DNA from 2 places in the Ensifer sp. GW821-FHT05G01 genome. Region 2 is predicted to be linked to the other one. Evidence: riboswitches for the same ligand, from Rfam matches in the RefSeq annotation. Region 2 holds a riboswitch; the other holds the start of a gene.

Region 1 (9,765 bases), on a different contig from region 2:
CCTGTTCATCTGCGGCGGTGCATTCGCCGGCCTCGACAAGATCATTTCCGCCCGCGGCGAGAAGACATCGATCGGTTTCGGCGCAACGGTCCGTTCACCCGAAGATCGCCGCGTCGGCGAGGTTCTGCGCGAGCTGGAGCCGGAAGACCTGGTCAAGTTCGGCCTCATCCCGGAATTCATCGGACGTCTGCCGGTTCTGGCGACGCTCGAAGACCTGGACGAAGACGCGCTGATCCAGATCCTGTCCGAGCCGAAGAACGCTCTTATCAAGCAGTACCAGCGGCTGTTCGAGATGGAAGACGTCGAGCTGACCTTCCACGAGGACGCGCTGCGCGAGATCGCCCGTCGCGCCATCGTGCGCAAGACCGGCGCACGTGGCCTGCGCTCGATCATGGAAAAGATCCTGCTCGACACGATGTTCGAGCTGCCGACGCTCGAAGGCGTCCGCGAAGTCGTGATTTCCGACGAGGTGGTGAAGGGTGCAGCACGGCCGCTCTACATCTATTCCGAGCGCTCGGAAGAGAAGACCAACGTCTCGGCCTAAGCGCGAAGCACAGATCAGATTTGAAAAAGCCCGCCTCGTGCGGGCTTTTTCATGACCCCACACTTAGTTGTTGAGATGGCTTCTGCGGCGCGAGATTTAACAATTCGGTTGTTGCTAAAGTGTCTTAACAACGCAATGATGTGACGATTCAGTAACGGGCCTCGGCCGTTGCGCACCCTTGAAGCCTCGTTTTCCGTCGCAAGGTACGCAACAGCAATAAAGCGTAGTCAGAAGGACCCGGCCAATGATGGTGGATGTCGCGTCGAGCCTTGAAAAGGACTCTCTAGCACTCCACTTTCATGTGGAAAACATGACAACCGGGAGTGCCGCTGTGGCTCCCGGGAACGGGCCCGAAATCGGGACGGAAAGGAAATGACATGACGAGCAAAACGTCTCCGGCGACCGAAAGCGCGACCTATCCGGTCTTGCCGCTTCGCGACATTGTAGTCTTCCCGCACATGATCGTGCCGCTTTTCGTCGGCCGTGAGAAGTCCATCCGTGCGCTAGAAGAAGTCATGGGGACCGACAAGCAGATCATGCTTGCCACCCAGATCAACGCGACGGACGACGATCCGGAACCCTCCGCGATCTACCAGGTAGGCACGATTGCCAATGTTCTGCAGCTGCTGAAGCTGCCCGACGGCACCGTCAAGGTGCTGGTCGAAGGGCGCACGCGCGCCAAGATCGACAACTACACGCCGCGTGAAGAATTCTATGAAGCGACAGCACAGGCGCTCGACGAGCCGGAGGAAGACCCGGTTGAGATCGAGGCGCTCAGCCGCTCGGTCGTCTCCGAATTCGAAAGCTACGTGAAGCTCAACAAGAAGATCTCTCCTGAGGTCGTCGGCGTCGCGAGCCAGATCGAAGATTATTCGAAGCTTGCCGACACGGTCGCTTCGCATCTGTCGATCAAGATCGTCGAGAAACAGGAAATGCTGGAAACCACCAGCGTGAAGATGCGTCTCGAAAAGGCGCTCGGCTTCATGGAAGGTGAGATCTCCGTCTTGCAGGTGGAAAAGCGTATCCGCTCGCGCGTCAAGCGCCAGATGGAGAAGACCCAGCGCGAGTACTACCTCAACGAACAGATGAAGGCGATCCAGAAGGAACTCGGCGACGGCGAAGACGGCCGCGACGAGATGGCCGAAATCGAAGAGCGCATCGCCAAGACCAAGCTCTCGAAAGAAGCGCGCGAAAAGGCTGATGCGGAGCTGAAGAAGCTGCGCCAGATGAGCCCGATGTCGGCGGAAGCAACCGTCGTGCGCAACTATCTGGATTGGCTGCTGGGCATGCCGTGGGGCAAAAAGTCCAAGATCAAGACCGACCTGAACCATGCCGAGGAAGTGCTCAACGTCGATCACTTCGGCCTCGACAAGGTCAAGGAACGCATCGTCGAGTACCTGGCCGTTCAGGCGCGTTCGACGAAGATCAAGGGCCCGATCCTGTGCCTCGTTGGCCCTCCGGGCGTCGGCAAGACCTCGCTTGCCAAGTCGATCGCCAAGGCGACCGGCCGTGAGTACGTGCGCATGGCGCTGGGTGGCGTTCGTGACGAAGCGGAAATCCGCGGTCACCGCCGCACCTACATCGGTTCGATGCCCGGCAAGGTCGTCCAGTCGATGAAGAAGGCAAAGAAGTCCAACCCGCTCTTCCTGTTCGACGAGATCGACAAGATGGGCCAGGACTTCCGCGGCGACCCGTCGTCGGCCCTCTTGGAGGTGCTGGATCCGGAACAGAACTCGACCTTCATGGACCACTACCTGGAAGTCGAATACGATCTGTCCAACGTGATGTTCATCACCACGGCGAACACGCTGAACATTCCGGCGCCGCTGATGGACCGCATGGAAGTGATCCGCATTGCCGGCTACACCGAAGAGGAAAAGCTGGAGATCGCCAAGCGGCACCTGCTGCCGAAGGCGATCCGCGATCATGCGCTGCAGCCGAAGGAGTTTTCGGTCACCGACGGTGCGCTGATGGCGATCATCCAGACCTACACGCGTGAAGCGGGCGTTCGTAACTTCGAGCGCGAACTGATGAAGCTCGCCCGCAAGGCTGTGACCGAGATCATCAAGGGCAAGGCCAAGTCCGTAGCCGTCACCGCTGAAAACATCCCGGATTACCTGGGCGTGCCGCGGTACCGGCACGGTGAAGCCGAGCGCGACGATCAGGTTGGCGTGGTCACAGGACTTGCCTGGACAGAGGTCGGCGGCGAACTGCTGACGATCGAAGGCGTCATGATGCCCGGCAAGGGCCGCATGACCGTTACAGGCAACCTGCGTGACGTGATGAAGGAATCGATTTCTGCGGCGGCGTCTTACGTCCGTTCGCGCGCGATCGACTTCGGCATCGAGCCGCCGCTGTTCGACAAGCGCGACATCCACGTGCACTTGCCGGAAGGCGCGACGCCCAAGGATGGCCCGTCGGCCGGTGTTGCCATGGCAACGGCGATCGTCTCCGTGATGACCGGTATTCCGATCTCCAAGGATGTGGCGATGACGGGTGAAATCACCCTTCGCGGCCGCGTGCTGCCGATCGGCGGTCTGAAGGAAAAGCTGCTGGCTGCCGTCCGCGGCGGCATCAAGAAGGTGCTGATCCCTGAGGAGAATGCCAAGGATCTGGCCGAGATTCCGGACAACGTGAAGAACGTGCTGGAGATCATCCCGGTCTCGCGGATGGGCGAAGTGCTCGAACACGCTCTCATCCGCGTCCCGGAGCCGATCGAATGGGACCCGGCAAATGAGCCGGCAACCGTCGCTGCGGTTGATTCGCAGGACGAAGCGGGCGCTTCCATCGCCCACTGATCGACAGGGCTGGCGGGCGCAATTTTGCTCGTCTCAGGCTCATTTGGCAGAAAAACAAGGAAGACCGGCCCCTGGCCGGTCTTTTTTGTTGTAAAAGCATGCCGCAAGCCTTGCATTCCAAGGGATTAGGCGCAATTGGGAATGGCAAGACGCGGGCGATGCGCAAGCCGCCGCGGCTTAAAAACACAGTCGTTTCGAACCATTTTGAAAGGGGTGGAAACATGAACAAAAATGAGCTCGTGTCTGCCGTTGCTGAGAAGGCCGGACTTTCCAAGACCGACGCATCTTCCGCAGTTGATGCAGTTTTCGAGACCATCCAGGCTGAACTGAAGAACGGTGGCGACATTCGCCTCGTCGGTTTCGGCAACTTCTCCGTTTCGCGTCGCGAAGCCTCCAAGGGCCGCAACCCGTCCACGGGCGCTGAAGTTGACATCCCGGCACGTAACGTTCCGAAGTTCACGGCCGGCAAGGGCCTGAAGGATGCCGTTAACGGCTGATAAGTTTGCTTGACGGCCGGATACGAGGCCGGCAGTCCAAGTCTTGAAGGGTTCGGCTCACGCCGGACCCTTCTGCATTTTCGGGTGGCCTTGCAGCAGCGCAGGCTTTGGTCTACGGCTCAGCCTGTTCTCAGGGCGGGGTGAAAGTCCCCACCGGCGGTAAGGGCTTCGGCTCAAGCCCGCGAGCACTTCCAGCCTTTGTGGGCTGGAAGGATAGCAGATCCGGTGCAATTCCGGAGCCGACGGTCACAGTCCGGATGAAAGAGAATGATCGTGGATGCGAAGGGCACGGCTGCCCGTCTTCGCACCCTGCGCTCATGCGTCCTGGTTTTTGTTGGTCCCTGTTTGCGGATGAAGGACATGAGCGAGACTACTCAAGCATTTTTCACCTCCCGTGCCATGGCCGGGGCCGCCTGGATGATACTGGCCGGCGTTGCCTTTGCTCTGCTGAATGTCGTCACGCAATGGATGACGATGCAACTCGGCTTTTCCGCCACCTCGACCGCCTTCTGGCAATATGCGTTCGCGCTCATCTTCTCCCTGCCTTTCCTGTTGCGGGTCGGTCTATCGGCGATGCGCACCGTTTATCCCTGGCGTCACATCGTCCGCGTAGGCCTCGCAGCCCTGGGGGTCGGGGCCTGGGTTTCGGGCCTGGCCTCCGTCCCGATCTGGCAGGCGATCGCGCTGGTGATGACGTCACCGTTCTTCATCATTCTCGGTGCACGGCTCTTCCTTGGCGAACGCGTCGGCGCGTCCCGTTGGGGCGCTGCGGCAGTTGGTTTTGCCGGCGCTGCGATCATTCTGCAGCCCTGGTCGGAGAGTTTCACCTGGGCAGCCTTGCTGCCGGTTCTCTCGGCGCTGCTTTGGGGTGCGTCGTCGCTGATCACGAAGAGCCTGACCGGCATCGAGCGTCCCGAGACGATCACAGTGTGGCTGCTCGTGCTTCTGACGCCGATCAACGGCGTGCTGGCGCTGTCGGCAGGCTTCGTCGTGCCGAGCGGCACCATGCTCGCGCTGCTGGCGCTGGCGGGGCTCCTGACCGTCGTGGCACAGTTTCTGTTGACGCTGGCGTATACGGTTGCCGATGCCGCCTATGTGCAGCCCTTCGATGATCTCAAGTTGCCACTCAACGTTCTCGCCGGCTGGCTCGTCTTCGGTTATGCGCCGAGCGGTTATCTCTGGCTGGGAGCCGCATTGATCCTCGGCGCCTCGCTCTTCATCATGCGCCACGAGATGAAACGCGAGCGCGCAAGCGCGTAAAGCGACGCTGCACAACAAAGCTGCGGGATTGTCATGCGCCTGTCATCGCCATCCCGCAGAACCCCCTTGTTTTGGATATTCGACATGGGGGATTTCATGACCATTTCATCATGCAGAACGGCGCTCGCCGCCATGCTTCTTGCGTCTGTTGCTTTTCCGGCTGCTGCCGAACCGGTGTTCAATCGTATCGCGTCCTTCGCCGTTGCCGACAATCTGGAAGGTGACGCCCGCAAGGAAACGACTTCTGCGGAAATCATCACGGCCACCGAAGACGGCAACACGCTGATTTATTCCGATAGCCCCGGCAAGCGCATCGGCCTCATCGACATCACAGACGCCAAGGCGCCGAAGGCGGCCGGCATCGTTTCGTTCGATGGCGAGCCGACATCGGTGACCGTCGCTGGTGCCAAGGCACTCGTGGCCGTCAACACGCGCGAAAGCTTCATCAAGCCCTCCGGCTTCCTCGCCACCGTCGACGTCGCCTCCAAGAAGATCGAAGCGACCTGCGATCTCGGCGGTCAGCCGGACTCCGTCGCGGTCAACAAGGACCGCACGCTTGCCGCGATCGCCATCGAGAATGAGCGTGACGAGGAGGTCAATGACGGCAAGATCCCGCAGATGCCTGCCGGCGACCTGGTGATCTTGTCGCTGAAGGACGGTGTTGCCGATTGCGCCACGATCAAGCACGTGACCCTGACGGGCCTTGCCGACGTTGCCGGCGACGATCCGGAGCCGGAATTCGTTTCCTTCAACGGCAAGGACGAGATTGCGCTGACACTGCAGGAGAACAACCACATCGTCATCATCGATGCCAAGTCGGCGACGGTGAAGACGCATTTCTCTGCAGGCAGCGTCGACCTCAAGGACATCGATACCAAGCGCGACGGCGCGGTCGCCTTCAAGGACGAGCAGCCCGGCCGCAAGCGCGAGCCCGATGCCGTCAAGTGGCTCGACGACACCCGCATCGTCGTTGCCAACGAGGGCGACTACGAGGGCGGTTCGCGCGGCTTCACGATTTTCGATACGACCGGCAAGGTGCTGTTCGAGTCCGGCGCCAGCTTCGAACACGCGATTGCGTCGATCGGCCATTACCCGGAGAAGCGCTCGTCGGCCAAGGGCGTCGAGCCGGAGGGCCTCGAGGCCGCGAAGTTCGGCGACGACAATCTGTTGTTCGTGCTTGCTGAACGCGCATCCGTCGTCGGCGTCTACAAGGACACCGGCGCCGAGCCGGAACTGCTGCAGTTGTTGCCGTCGGGTATCTCGCCGGAAGGCGCCGTTGCGATCCCGTCGCGCAATCTGCTTGCCACCGCCAACGAGGTCGACCTTGGCGAGGACGGCGGCGCTCGCTCGCATGTGATGATCTACGAGCGTGGCGAAGGCGAGGCTGCCTATCCGCAGATCCGCTCGGCCGACAAGGATGGTCTACCTGTCGGGTTTGGCGCGCTTTCGGGTCTGGCCGCCGTTGCCGACAAGCCGGGTTTCCTGCGTGCCGTCAATGATTCCGTCTATGCGTCGCAGCCGACCATCTTCACCATCGACGCGACCCAGAAGCCGGCGCTGATCACCGAGACGCTCCGCATCACCCGCGACGGCGCGCCGGCACAGAAGCTCGACATCGAAGGCGTCGCCAATGATGGGGAAGGGGGCTTCTGGCTTGCTTCCGAAGGCAACTCCGACAAACTCTATAGCCATGCACTGCTGAAGGTGAACAAGAAGGGCGAAATCAAGAAGGAGATCGCTCTTCCCGAAGCTCTGCGTGCAGGCGAGACGCGCTTCGGCTTCGAGGGTGTGACGGTCGTCGGCGAAGGCGACGATCAGGTGCTCTGGATGGCCGTCCAGCGCGAATGGAAGGACGACCAGAAGGGCTTCGTCAAGCTCGTCTCCTACAAGCCATCGAGCGAAGAATGGGGTGCAGTCCGCTATCCGCTCGAGAAGGCAGACGGCGGCTGGGTCGGCCTCTCGGAAATCTCGGTGCACGGCGACTACGCCTATATCATCGAACGCGACAACCTGATCGGTCAGGCCGCCAAGCTCAAGAAGCTCTACCGTGTCGCGCTTGCCGAGTTGAAGCCGGCAGCGCTCGGCGGCGAGCTTCCGGTCGTCAAGAAGGAAGAGGTTCGTGACCTCATTCCCGATCTGAAGGCTCTCAATGGCTACGTCGTCGACAAGGTCGAAGGTTTTACCGTCGATGCCGCCGGTAACGGCTATGTCGTCACCGACAATGACGGTGTCGACGATTCCTCCGGCGAAACGCTGTTCTTCTCCATCGGTGCCATCGACGCGATGTAAGCGTCGGGCCAGGAGAAAAACGGAAGAGGCCGGGACATGACGTCCCGGCCTCTTTCTGTTTTGGCTATCAGCATTGGCGGAAAGAAGTGTTTAGCGGGCGACCGCAATCTGTGCGGCTTCCGCCTCGTCCTTGCGCTTGCGGATCTCGTCCGTCTTGTCGACGAGCTTGCCGACGATATCGAAGAGCTGATCGAGCTCCTTGTCGTCGAGTGCCGAGAAGATTTCCTCGATCAGCTGTTTGCGCGGGTGTTCAGCCGCTTCCAGTATGACGCGCCCTGTGTCGGTGATCGAGACGATCTTGGCGCGGCGGTCCTCGGGATCCGGCTTGCGCATCACGAGCCGGTCACGCTCAAGGCCATCGATCGCTTCGGTGACGGTGCGCGGCGCGAAGTTCAGTGCGCAGGCGATATCCGTCGAACGACAGGGGCCGAGCTTGCTCAGGAAAAACAGGAATTTGCTGCGCGCCAGCGAAACGCCTTCCTCTGTCATCGACTCGTTCACGAGCCGGTGGACGCGGTGATAAAGCTCAAACAGCCTGTCGGAAACTTCGAATGTCTTCTTCATGATCATCGTTGGAAAATTGTGAGGTGCCATGTCAAATGGCAGCAACATTATTGATAGTTACAATTGCTACATTTGTCGACTAAAACCTCTGCCGTTTCACGGTAACGACCTCCTCAACGAAGAAACGGCCTCCGTTTCCGGAGACCGTTTCACTTGCATGCTCAAGAATTTCGCCTGTTCGGACTATGCCGCCCAGCGCGATGAACCGGCCGAAGGTGCGTAGCCGTAGCCGGAAGTCTCGGCGAGCGTGAAGCGGGCGATAAGCTCGCGCAGACGACCTGCCTCCTGTGCCAGCGTCGCGCTTGCGGCATTCGCCTCTTCGACCATGGCGGCGTTCTGCTGGGTCACCTGATCCATCTGGTTGACGGCAGTGTTGACCTCGTAAAGGCCGGCAGACTGTTCCTGCGCCGAAACAGCGATCGCATCCATGTGCTGATTGATCGTCACGATGAAACCTTCGATCGTGCGCAGCGCTTCGCCGGTCTCGCGGACCAGCTTGACGCCGCTCTGCACCTCGACGGCCGAGTTGCGGATCAGGTCCTTGATCTCCTTGGCGGCATTGGCCGAGCGCTGTGCCAGTTCGCGCACTTCCTGGGCAACGACGGCAAAGCCCTTGCCGGCATCGCCGGCGCGCGCCGCTTCCACGCCAGCATTCAGCGCCAACAGGTTGGTCTGGAATGCGATCTCGTCGATGACGCCGATGATGTTGGAGATCTGGCTCGACGAATGCTCGATACGACCCATGGCGTCGACCGCACCGGAGACGATGGCGCCGGACTTGTGGGCGCTTTCGTTTGCCTGGCTGGCGATGGCGCGGGCTTCGTTGGTTCGTTTGGACGAACTGCCGACATTGGCCGTGATCTGGTCGAGGGCGGCAGCTGTTTCTTCCAGCGAGGCGGCCTGCTGTTCGGTACGGCGCGACAGGTCGTCGGCGCTCTGGCTGACTTCGCGTGCGCCGCTGTCGATGCTGCCGGAGCTGGAGGAGACGGCAGCCAGCGTATCGGCCAGCTGCGCAACGGCCTGATTGAGGTCGTGACGCAGCTGTTCGAAATCCGGCGCAAAAGGTTCGTTGAGCTGGAAGGCGAGATCGCCCGCCGCCAGGCGGCGAAGACCGGTCGCAAGACCCGCCGTTGCTTCCTGCAGGCGAATCTGCGCGGCGGCTTCCGCCTCCTCCGTTACGCGTCGACGCTCGGCCTCAGCCTGCTCACGCTGCACCTTGGCATCTTCCTCGAGCTGCAGATTGGAGATGGCGGCTTCACGGAAGACCTCGACCGCGCGGGCCATCTCGCCGATCTCGTCCTTGCGCGCACCGTAGGGAATGGCGGTGGAGGTGTCGCCGTTTGCAAGACCCGCCATCGAGCGGGTGATGATCTGGATCGGACGAGCGATGCCGCGGATTGCGTAGAGGATGGCGCCGAGCACGATGAAGGCCGCAACCGCGATGACACCCATTTCGATCGTGCGGATCTGGTCGTGCGTGGCGGAGCTTGCAGCAACGGCAGCGTCTGCGCCGGCAAGGTTAAGCGCGCGCATGTCCTTGATCGCCTGATCGACCAGTTGTTCCGTTTCGCGCATCTCGACCTTGAACACGCTTTGCGCCTTCATGTTTTCGAGATTGTTGGAGAGTTTGACCATGCCGGCGGAGACGGAGAGATAGGCTTCGTAGGTACTTTTTACCTTGTCGAGCGCCGCCTTGTCGGCGTCGGTGACCATGAGCGCGGCGTATTCGTCCGATAGCTTGCCGAACCCGGCCACGGTTTCACCGATGACCTTCTCCGCTGCCTTCTTCTCGAAAGGCGTCAGGGAGATCAGG
Region 2 (9,765 bases):
TACTGGCGCATGGTCGCCTTCCCGATCCTGCTGCCTTCACTTCTCGGCACCCTCGCGCTCCTCTTCGCCAACGCCTTCGGAGCCGTCGCGACGGCGATCGCGCTCACCGGCTCGTCGCTCTCGATCGTCCCCATCCTGCTCTTCGCCCAGATCCGCGGCGACGTTCTCGGCAATCCGCACCTCGGCTACGCACTCGCCTTCGGCATGATCGTCGTCACGGGCATCGCCAACGCGATCTACATCTGGCTTCGCGCCCGCAGCGAGAGGTGGCTGAAATGAAGAAGATATGGGCCTGGGGGGCCCTCATTTTCGGCCTCCTCTATTTCACCCTGCCGCTCATCGGCATGACGAACTTCTCGCTGAAGATGCGTCGCGGCGAGTATTCCTTCGACGCCTATGGCAAGGTCTTCAGCGATCCGCGCTTCCAGGAGACCTTCACCTATTCCATCATGCAGGCGCTGTTCACCATCGCCTTCGGCGTGCTGCTCGTGGTGCCGACGGCCTACTGGGTTCGCCTGAAGCTGCCGCGGTTGCGGCCCTACATCGAGTTCATCACGCTGCTGCCGCTCGTCATCCCGGCGATCGTCATCGTCTTCGGCTACATCCGCCTCTACAACACCTCGAGCTGGCTGCCGCTGACCGGATCGATCGCGGGCACCAATGTGCTTCTGATGTTCGGCTATGCCATCCTCGCCCTTCCCTACATGTACAGGGCCGTAGACACCGGGCTTCGCACGATCGACATCGCCACTCTGACAGAGGCCGCTCAAAGCCTCGGGGCAGGATGGGCGACCATTCTCGGCCGGATCATTCTGCCGAATGTCCTGGTCGCGGTGCTCTCCGGCGCCTTCCTGACGTTTGCCATCGTCATCGGCGAATTCACCATGGCAGCGCTTTTGAACAGGCCGGCCTTCGGTCCGTATATGCAGCTTCTGGGCGCCAACCGCGCCTATGAGCCAGCCGCCCTCGCCGTCATCGCGTTCGGCATCACCTGGGGCTGCCTCGGCCTCATCCAGCTCGTCTCGCGCTTCCAAAAAAGCGCGCCTCCCAAGGCCTGAGGATCGGTTCATATGAGTTTCCTGACACTGACCAACATCCAGAAATCCTTCGGCCCCGTGCAAGTCGTGCATGGCTTCGACATGGCGATCGAGAAAGGCGAGTTCGTCTCGTTCCTTGGGCCCTCGGGCTGCGGCAAGACCACCGTCTTGCGCATGATCGCCGGTTTCGAGACGCCCTCCAGCGGATCCATCGTCATCAACGGCAAGGACCAGGGCACGCTGAAACCGAACCAGCGCAATATCGGCATGGTGTTCCAGGCCTACGCTCTGTTTCCGAACATGAACGTGCACGACAACGTAGCCTTCGGCCTGAAGGTCGCCGGTGCGCCGAAGGCGGAGACCGACACGCGCGTCAAGCAGATGCTGAGCCTGATCAAGCTCGAGCACCTGGCCGACCGTTTCCCCTACCAGCTGTCCGGCGGCCAGCAGCAGCGCGTGGCACTCGCCCGCGCGCTCGCCGTCAAGCCGCAGGTGCTTTTGCTCGACGAGCCGCTGTCGGCGCTCGACGCCAAGATCCGCGTGTCGCTGCGCGAGGAGATCCGCCAGATCCAGCAGCAACTCGGCATCACCACCGTCTTCGTCACCCATGACCAGGAAGAGGCGTTGTCGATCTCGGATCGCATCGTCGTGATGAATGGCGGCCGTGCTGACCAGATCGGGACGCCGTTCGAGATCTACAACACACCTGCCACCCGCTTCGTCGCCTCCTTCGTCGGCACGCTCAACATCATCGAGGCCAAGGTCGCAGACCCGGCCACGGGCGCCGTCGCCATTGGCAACCAGCAGGTCTCGCTGAAGGAGCAGATTGCCGGCATGAAGGGTGGCGACCCGATTTCGCTGGCGCTGCGCCCGGAGGCAGGCTCGATCGCCGACAGCGCCAAGGGTGATACGGCACTGACCGGTGAAGTGGTTTCGACCAGCTTCCTCGGCTCGGTCATCCGCACCAAGCTGCGGATCGGCGGCGATGTCATCTCTTTCGACATGTTCAACGACCCCGGCCTGACGCCGCCGACCTTCGGCGACAACGTCACGCTGCGTTTCGCCGCCAAGGATCTGCTGGTCATCCGCGAGTAGCCGAGCGTTGAAAGGTCAACCGTCGCTGGAATCATTTCGCCCGGCGGCGGCCGGCCTTGGAAAAATCTGTCGTAATTTCCAGGATTTTCGTCGCGCCACGCGTTTGACCACGCGTGGCCGATCTATATAGTCGGCCCTGTTCTCAGGGCGGGGTGAAAGTCCCCACCGGCGGTAGCGATCGCTACAGCGCCGCGCGTCTTAACAGACGCGCAAAGGTCGCTGTAGAACTTGAACGTGCTGCATGTTTTGTCCTTAAATCGGTGAGATTTGAGGATACATGCAGCGATCGAAGCCCGCGAGCGCCTTGGAGCCGGCAGTGGTTCCAGGGGTCAGCAGATCCGGTCAGATTCCGGAGCCGACGGTTAGAGTCCGGATGGAAGAGAGCAAGCAGGATCGTGAACCCCACGCCGGGGTTTTGCGCGCATGCATGTTCGCCCGACGGGAAAATTGGAAACGCCAAACCCTGGAAGGCTTGAGACCATGACTATTCTTTCCCACCCCACCGCCAAGATTGCGATCGTTCGTGCCCGTTGGCACGCCGACATCGTCGACCGCTGCGTCGACGCCTTCGTCGCGCAATGGACGAAGCTCGGCGGCTCGGCTGCCGATGTCGAGATCTTCGACGTGCCGGGCGCACTCGAAATCCCGCTGCACGCCCAGAAGCTCGCCAAGACCGGCCGCTACGCCGCGATCCTCGGCACCGCCTTCGTCGTCGATGGCGGCATCTACCGGCATGACTTCGTCGCCGGCACCGTGCTCGACGGCATGATGCGCGTTCAGCTCGACACCGACGTGCCGGTGCTTTCCGCCGTGCTGACCCCGCACAATTTCCAGGAAAGCGCGCCGCTGATCGCCTTCTTCCGCGAACACTTCGTCACCAAGGGAGAAGAAGCCGCGAATGCCTGCGCCCAGATCCTCGACGCCCGCGCCAAGCTGGCGCTGGTCAACGCCTGATCTGACGCCACACCGTATCGTAACCGGCAGCCCCTCATCCGGCCTGCCGGCCACCTTCTCCCCGCCTGGCGGGGAGAAGGACGTGCGTGGCGCGCTCTCGCGTCCAAGCACCGTCATCCGATGGCCACAGCCTTTACCACCCTACGCTGCGGTCGTCGGTACCCGCAAAACGGATGGCGAGGCTGTCGGACGAAATAGCACCGCAGGGCTTACGGCGAGTGAAAGCGCACGCGACCGTCCCCTCTCCCCGCCTGCGGGGAGAGGGCTAGGGTGAGGGGCAGCTTTGCGCAAAACGGGTGAAGAACAAATCCAAGTGAAGGCCCCGACCCCATTCTTGAATCAACCTCTGAACCACCTGAATCGACCCGCCAGCAACGGCCCTCAAACCGCTGTTTCGACTCAGTAATTCCAGCGGCTCACTGCGCCGGCTCGGCCTCGGCGAGGCAACGTTCCAACGCCGCCATGCGGTGACGATGGCCCGCCGCCTCGAAGCCGACGACTGTCACGAACGGCGCGAACATCACGACAATCAGGCAGACCGCCATGTCGACGCCTGCCATCGCCGCTGCGATCGACGCTGCCAGCACAAGCACCGTTCCGGCGAGCAGCCACGCATGCAGCGGCTCCGCCTGCCGCAGCAGATAAGCATACATGCCGTAGACGAGGCCGATGTACGCGCCGACCGGGATGACCACAGTCAGCACCGTTGCCAGCGAGCCGATATGTGCCTTGTGCTCGATGTAGTAGGCAGCGACATGCAGGCCGGCGCCGGTCGCAACGATCGCGGCGAAGATGAACATGTGGCCATAGCCCCAGACGAAGGACCGCTTGCGGTGCGCATGTAGCACCTCCGCACTCGGCAGCAGGAAATAGATCCACCACATGCCGAAGGTGAGGCCGGTGCCGGCGAGGCATACGAGCGCCACGTCGAGGTTCCAGCCCTCCCCGTCGACAACGGCGGTGATCGAGGCGACCGTGCCGACCACACCTTCGCCAAGCGCGATGATCGCCAGGAGGCCGTAGCGCTCGGCGATATGGTGCGCATGCCAGGGCGTGCCACCATACCGCGTCTCGGCGATATAGGGCCCAAGCATCTCGATCGCCGTCAGTACCACCACCATGGCAATGGACACGGTGAGCGAGAAATCGAAGAAGATCAGCACGATCCAGCCGAGCTGGGCGATGCCGATGGCGATCACATAGGTCATGCAGGCACCGCGCCGCTGCGGATCCTGCCGGGTGGCGCGCAGCCACTGGAAGATCATCGCCACGCGCATGACGACATAGCCGAGCACCATCACGCCATTGTCGAGATGCCCACCCACGTCGATCGAGTGGAACATGGCAGGAAGGCCGATTGCCAGGATCAGCACGCCGACCATCTGCACCATGGTGACGCAGCGAAACACCCAGTCGTCAGTGTCATAGGCTGACGCGAACCAGGTGAAATTGATCCAGGCCCAGCAGATGGCGAAGATCGCGAGCGTAAAGCCGATCAGCCCTGCCCTGAAATGTCCTTCGGCCATCAGATGCGCAAGTTGCGATGCGGCAAGGCTGAAGGCGATGACGAAGGTCAGGTCGAACAGAAGCTCGAGCGTCGTTGCCGTGCGGTGGTGTTCGTGCGTGTCGCGGCCGCTCATGCGTGCCAGGCGGTGGGCTGTGGCACGGGGTGGCGTCGTGGTAGCGTCGGACATGGATCGGCATTCCTCGCAGACGGGATGATACGCAAGAATATTCAAATATTTTCAGAAGCTTCGTCAAGCGGGCAGTGCCAGATCACCCGGTTTTGGCTGAACATGAAAACGCCCGGCATCTCTGCCGGGCGTCTCGCCGCAATGCGCGAGGGAGGATCAACGTGCATGGCGGTATCACCGCATTTCCAGGACACATGCGAAGCCGTTCGCCGCCAGGAATTGCGTAAAACGATGCGAGAGAGCGTCTCCGTGGCCCGGTTCAGGCCGGAAACGCTCTCTTGCCCGGTTGAATTACTTCGCCGCGTCGAGACGATCGATCGCGTCGACATTGCCGGCCGACGGGCCGTTCGGGTCGAACTCGGAGGCGAGCCAGGCATCGACGATCGATTTGGCCAGTTCCGGCCCGATGACGCGTGCGCCCATGGTGATGATCTGCGCGTTGTTCGACTTAGCAGCCCGCTCGGCGGAATAGGTGTCGTGGGTCAGCGCGGCGCGGATGCCCGGCACCTTGTTAGCCGAGATGCAGACGCCGATGCCGGTGCCGCAAAACAGGATGCCGCGCTCGTTCTCGCCGTCGACGATGGTCTGCGCCAGCTTCTGCGACAGGTCGGCGTAGAAGCCGGACTGGCTGAGGTCGCTGACCTCGAGGCCAGCTTTGCTCTTCAGGTGCGCGGCGATGACGTCGAGCAAGGGCTTGCCGGCGCTGTCTGCTCCGATTGCAATCTTCATGATGGTTCCTTTCCGTCGTTTTGGTTGGCGTGCAAGGGGCTCAGATCGCCCCGGAGACACGCTTGAGAATGTCGAGATAGCCGTTGACGTCCCAGGCCGAGCGGCCGATGAACAGGCCGTCGATATGCTTCTCAGCGATCAGTTCCTCGCAATTGCCGGGATTGACGCTGCCGCCGTAGAGCACGGGCACGCGCACGCCGAGTGCGGCTTCAGCCACATCGGCGATGCGCTTGTGGCGCTGGTCGGCATAATCGGATGTTGCCGGGATGCCGTTGACGCCGATCGCCCAGACCGGCTCGTAGGCAAGCAGGATCGTCGCCTTGCGGGCGTCGCCGTCAAGAAGCGCCAGCGCCCCTTCCACCTGCCGCTTCAACACGGCATCCGCCTCGCCCGCCTCGCGCTCGGCAAGCGTCTCGCCGATGCAGATCAGCGGCACGAGGCCGTGGCGCACGGCTGCCGCCGTCTTCAGGCCAACGGTCCGGTCGGTCTCGCCGAAATGCTCGCGCCGTTCGCTGTGGCCGAGCTCGACCACGTCGAGATTGCAGTCCCTCAGCATCACCGGCGACACCTCGCCGGTCCAGGCGCCGGCATCATCCCAATGCATGTTCTGTGCGCCGACCTTGACGCTGGTTTGAGCCAGCCGGTCCTTGACCTGACGAACGGCGGTAAAGGGCGGAATGACGAAACGCTGGATGCGATCGTCGCGCGCTGCGTCCGCTGCCGCCAGTCCGTCGGCAAAGACCATGGCCTCGGCCAGCGTCTTGTTCATCTTCCAGCTTGTGCCCACCCAGAGCTGCGGCTTGGTCATGTTTTCTCCGATACTTTTTGTGTGTCGACCTTGACCAGGCGTACGCCGGCTTCGCTCAGCGCGTCGGCATGCTCATCCGCCACTTCGGCGCCTGTCAGCACCGCGTCGAAGGCGTCGAGCCCGGTCAGGAAATGCAGGGCGGATCGCCCGAACTTGTCGTGATCAACAAGCAGATACTTGCGCGCCGCCGATTTCACCATCAGGCGCTTCGCCTGCACGACCTCCTGGTCCTGGTGGAAGGCTGCCGTGCCAGCGACGGCGGAGCTGGAGAGGAAGGCGATGTCGACGCGCAGCGAGCGCAGCGCCTCTTCCGTCACAATGCCAAAGAAGCCATTGAACTTCTTGCTGTACTGGCCGCCGAGCGCGATCACGTTGATACCCGGCGCGCCGGAGAGGCCTGAGATGACGCCGAGATTGTTGGTGATGACGGTGAGCGGCCTGATGTCCCGGATGCAGGCAGCAATCGCGCCAGCGGTCGAACTGTCGTCGATGAGGATGCTCTGCCCCGGCTCGATCAGACCAGCCGCATATTCGGCGATCCGGTTCTTCTCGGCGGCGGCAATCTTCTCACGGTAGCGGAAATCGCTTTCGAACTGCGGGCTCGACTGGATCGAGGCGCCACCATGCACCTTGCGCAACAGGCCGGCCTGTTCAAGGTCGTCGAGGTCGCGATGCACAGTCATCTTGCTGACGCCGAAACGGAGCGAAAGATCCTCGACGGACGCCGTGCCGGCCTCCATCAGAACATCCATGATCGCCTGTCGCCTGTCTTCCGGCTTCATCGCCATCCGCCTCGATCCGATGGCGTAGGAGTACGCCATCACTCCCGGGAAGATAACATCGTAATGTTATATTTCAATATCGATGGTGAGATTTTGTGATTTTTTAATGTGATTTTGATGACCGATTGAAGCCCGTGTCGATGTAGGGCTCCCAGAACTCCACGGATTCCCGGATCATATCGACGACATTGTGATCCGTTGGCTCACGCTCGCGGAAGGAAAGCTCCAGGCAGATCTCGTTATCGGTGCCGCCGCCGGCCTTGACCGCGTCGATCAGCTTTTCCGGCGTGATGCGTCCGTCCTTGTTGTAGGCGGCGGTGAACGGCCAGTGCCCGCCCTTGTTCATCGACGACTGCTTGATGTGGATGATCGGCGAGCGCTCAGGAAAGGCGCCAGCCCAGGCATAGGGGTCGATATCATCGGGATCGTCGGAGGTGACGTCGCCGTGGTCGATATCGACCATCATCTTCATCGGGATCGGCAGGCCGGCCTCTGCCAGCCGCCGGTCGAGCGCACGGCACTCGGCGATCGTGTGGCCGAACTCGCGGCCGACCGACATCGGTTCCCAGAAGACATAGGAAAGACCGGCCGCCTTGCCGTGCTCCGCCACCTCGCGCCAGCAGTCGATGGCGATCTTCATCAGCTCCTCGCGCCGCGCCGGGTCGTCGTAATCCCGGAGCGTGAAGATCGCGAACTGCGTGCCCATGCCGGAAGCGCCGAGCTCGGCGGAGATATCAGCGAAGGTCTTGAACCAGTCGACGTAGTAACGCCGCACATCCGGATCCGGGTGGCCGAAATGATTGAGCCTGCCATAGGGCCCGGTCATGCCCGAGGTGATCTTCACGCCGGTGCGGGCGAGTGCCGCCCTGAACTGGCGTATGGTCTTGGAGATCGTCGCCGCCGGCCAGCCCGGATTGACGAACTCGTGCGTCAATTGCACGTAACCGATGCGGATTTGTTCGCCGATCGTCTCGATCAGGTCGTCGGGCTCGGCAAAGCGGTTGACCAGCGGATTGGTGTTGAGCGACAGCGTGAAAGCCAAGGCCGTACTCCTGACTACCAGAGAAACTTCGGGAGGATGAAATCGGGAGTAGCGCCATGGTCGGCAAAAAGCGCTTGCCGCTCCGCGTCGGAGGCATGTTCCAATATGCCCGTGGTCACCAGCACCGAGCCGAGCCCGGCACTCGCCGCGCCAACGATATCGTGCTCGATGCTATCGCCGATGGCGCAGACACGCGACGGATCGGGACGGCCGAGAAAGTCGAGGGCAAAATCGTAGATGTCGGAGAAGGGTTTGCCGATCCAGCGCACCTTGCCGCCAATGTCCTCGTAAAGCTCGGCGATCCGCCCGGCGCCGAATGCCGTTCCGGTCTTCGTCAGCATGACCTTGTCGGGGTTGGTGCAGAGGCATGGCACGCCGCGTCGCGCCGCCGGCGCCAGCAGCGCCTCGTAGTGCGACAGCGGCAGCACATCGCCTTCGCTTGCCGCCAGCAGCACAAAGTGCGCCTCTTCACCCCAGTGAGTGCGCTCAAGATCGAGCCCCTTCAGCGGCGAGAGGTCGCCGTCACGGCTGACCAGGAGGCATTTGCGGGGCAGCCCGCTTGCCTGCCTGCCTTCGCGCTTCAGGATCTGCCAGGCCACCTCGCCCGAGGTTAAAAACCAGTCCCAGCTGCCGGCGACGAAGCCGAGGTCGACGAGGCGACGATCGTTTTCCGCCGAGCGCTTGCCGGAATTGGAGAGAATGACGATGCGCTTGCCCTGATCCTTCAGCCGCACCAGCGTCTCGGCGGCGCCGGGATAAGGCCCGCGACCGTCGCGCAGCACACCGAACTGATCGATCAGGAACGCATCGTAACGATCGGCGATATCGGCAAGGCCGGTGATGTCGGTTGTCATAATATACCTGCCTGTCTTGCGCCCATGAGCGCCAGCCGCGCCGCGCCGGCCGCGGCTTCTTCGGAGCGCACCGCCAGGAACGGCACGCCGAGCTTGCGTGCGCGGATTGACGACCACACGCCATTTTTAGCACCGCCACCGACGGTGCGGATGGAGCTGAGCTTCGGCCCGCCAAGTGCTGTCAGCCTGTCATAGGCGAGACTTTCGACACCGGCGATGCCCTCGAAGATCGCCTGCAGAAACACGGCATCATCCTCAGGCCGCGGTGTCATGCGCGGTGCCAAGTGCGGATCGGCGATCGGAAAGCGCTCGCCCGGCTTGGTCAACGGATAGTAGTCGAGCCCGGTATCGCTGGCCGGATCGATGCGGGCGGAGAGCGCCTCGATTTGTTCGCCGGAGAAATGCGCCGCCAGAACCACGCCGCCGGTGTTGGATGCGCCGCCGGCCAGCCACATGTCGCCGATGCGATGGCTGTAGAGCCCGTATTCCGGCGCAAACAGCGGCCGGTCGGAAAGCACCTTCACCGTCAAGGTCGTGCCAAGCGCGGTCACGCCATCGCCCGGACGATCGGCACCGGTGGCCAGGAACGAAGCGCAGCCGTCGGTGGTGCCGGCAACGACGACTACCTCGCGCGAAAGGCCCAGTGCCTCGGCGGCTGAAGGCGAGATCGTCGCGACAGGCTCGCCGGCCGCAAGCACCTCCGGCAGAAATCCGGTGCGCGCCCCGGTCTTCTCGATCCAATCGGGCCAGCATCGCGCAACCGGATCGTA

The links. A riboswitch is a leader RNA that binds a small molecule or an ion and turns the genes downstream of it on or off. The one in region 2 is predicted to bind FMN.
Region 1: linked by a shared signal. The riboswitch ahead of AC07UR_RS22835 (DMT family transporter) and the one ahead of AC07UR_RS12790 (6,7-dimethyl-8-ribityllumazine synthase) in region 2 are both predicted to bind FMN.

The regions. Positions count from the first base shown of each region.
Region 1 covers NZ_JBWKSC010000010.1:89,140-98,904, reverse strand. The annotation lists gene clpX (ATP-dependent Clp protease ATP-binding subunit ClpX) at 1-544, shown strand, start outside; gene lon (endopeptidase La) at 922-3,342, shown strand; gene hupB (DNA-binding protein HupB) at 3,564-3,839, shown strand; FMN riboswitch at 3,962-4,112, shown strand; gene AC07UR_RS22835 (DMT family transporter) at 4,191-5,099, shown strand; gene AC07UR_RS22830 (esterase-like activity of phytase family protein) at 5,184-7,388, shown strand; gene AC07UR_RS22825 (MarR family winged helix-turn-helix transcriptional regulator) at 7,479-7,952, opposite strand; gene AC07UR_RS22820 (HAMP domain-containing methyl-accepting chemotaxis protein) at 8,136-9,765, opposite strand, start outside.
Region 2 covers NZ_JBWKSC010000004.1:329,476-339,240, forward strand. The annotation lists gene AC07UR_RS12775 (ABC transporter permease) at 1-279, shown strand, start outside; gene AC07UR_RS12780 (ABC transporter permease) at 276-1,058, shown strand; gene AC07UR_RS12785 (ABC transporter ATP-binding protein) at 1,071-2,132, shown strand; FMN riboswitch at 2,267-2,521, shown strand; gene AC07UR_RS12790 (6,7-dimethyl-8-ribityllumazine synthase) at 2,613-3,086, shown strand; gene AC07UR_RS12795 (low temperature requirement protein A) at 3,503-4,780, opposite strand; gene derI (D-erythrulose-4-phosphate isomerase) at 5,072-5,509, opposite strand; gene AC07UR_RS12805 (triose-phosphate isomerase) at 5,550-6,317, opposite strand; gene AC07UR_RS12810 (DeoR/GlpR family DNA-binding transcription regulator) at 6,314-7,099, opposite strand; gene AC07UR_RS12815 (sugar phosphate isomerase/epimerase family protein) at 7,203-8,141, opposite strand; gene AC07UR_RS12820 (TIGR01459 family HAD-type hydrolase) at 8,156-8,995, opposite strand; gene AC07UR_RS12825 (FGGY-family carbohydrate kinase) at 8,992-9,765, opposite strand, start outside.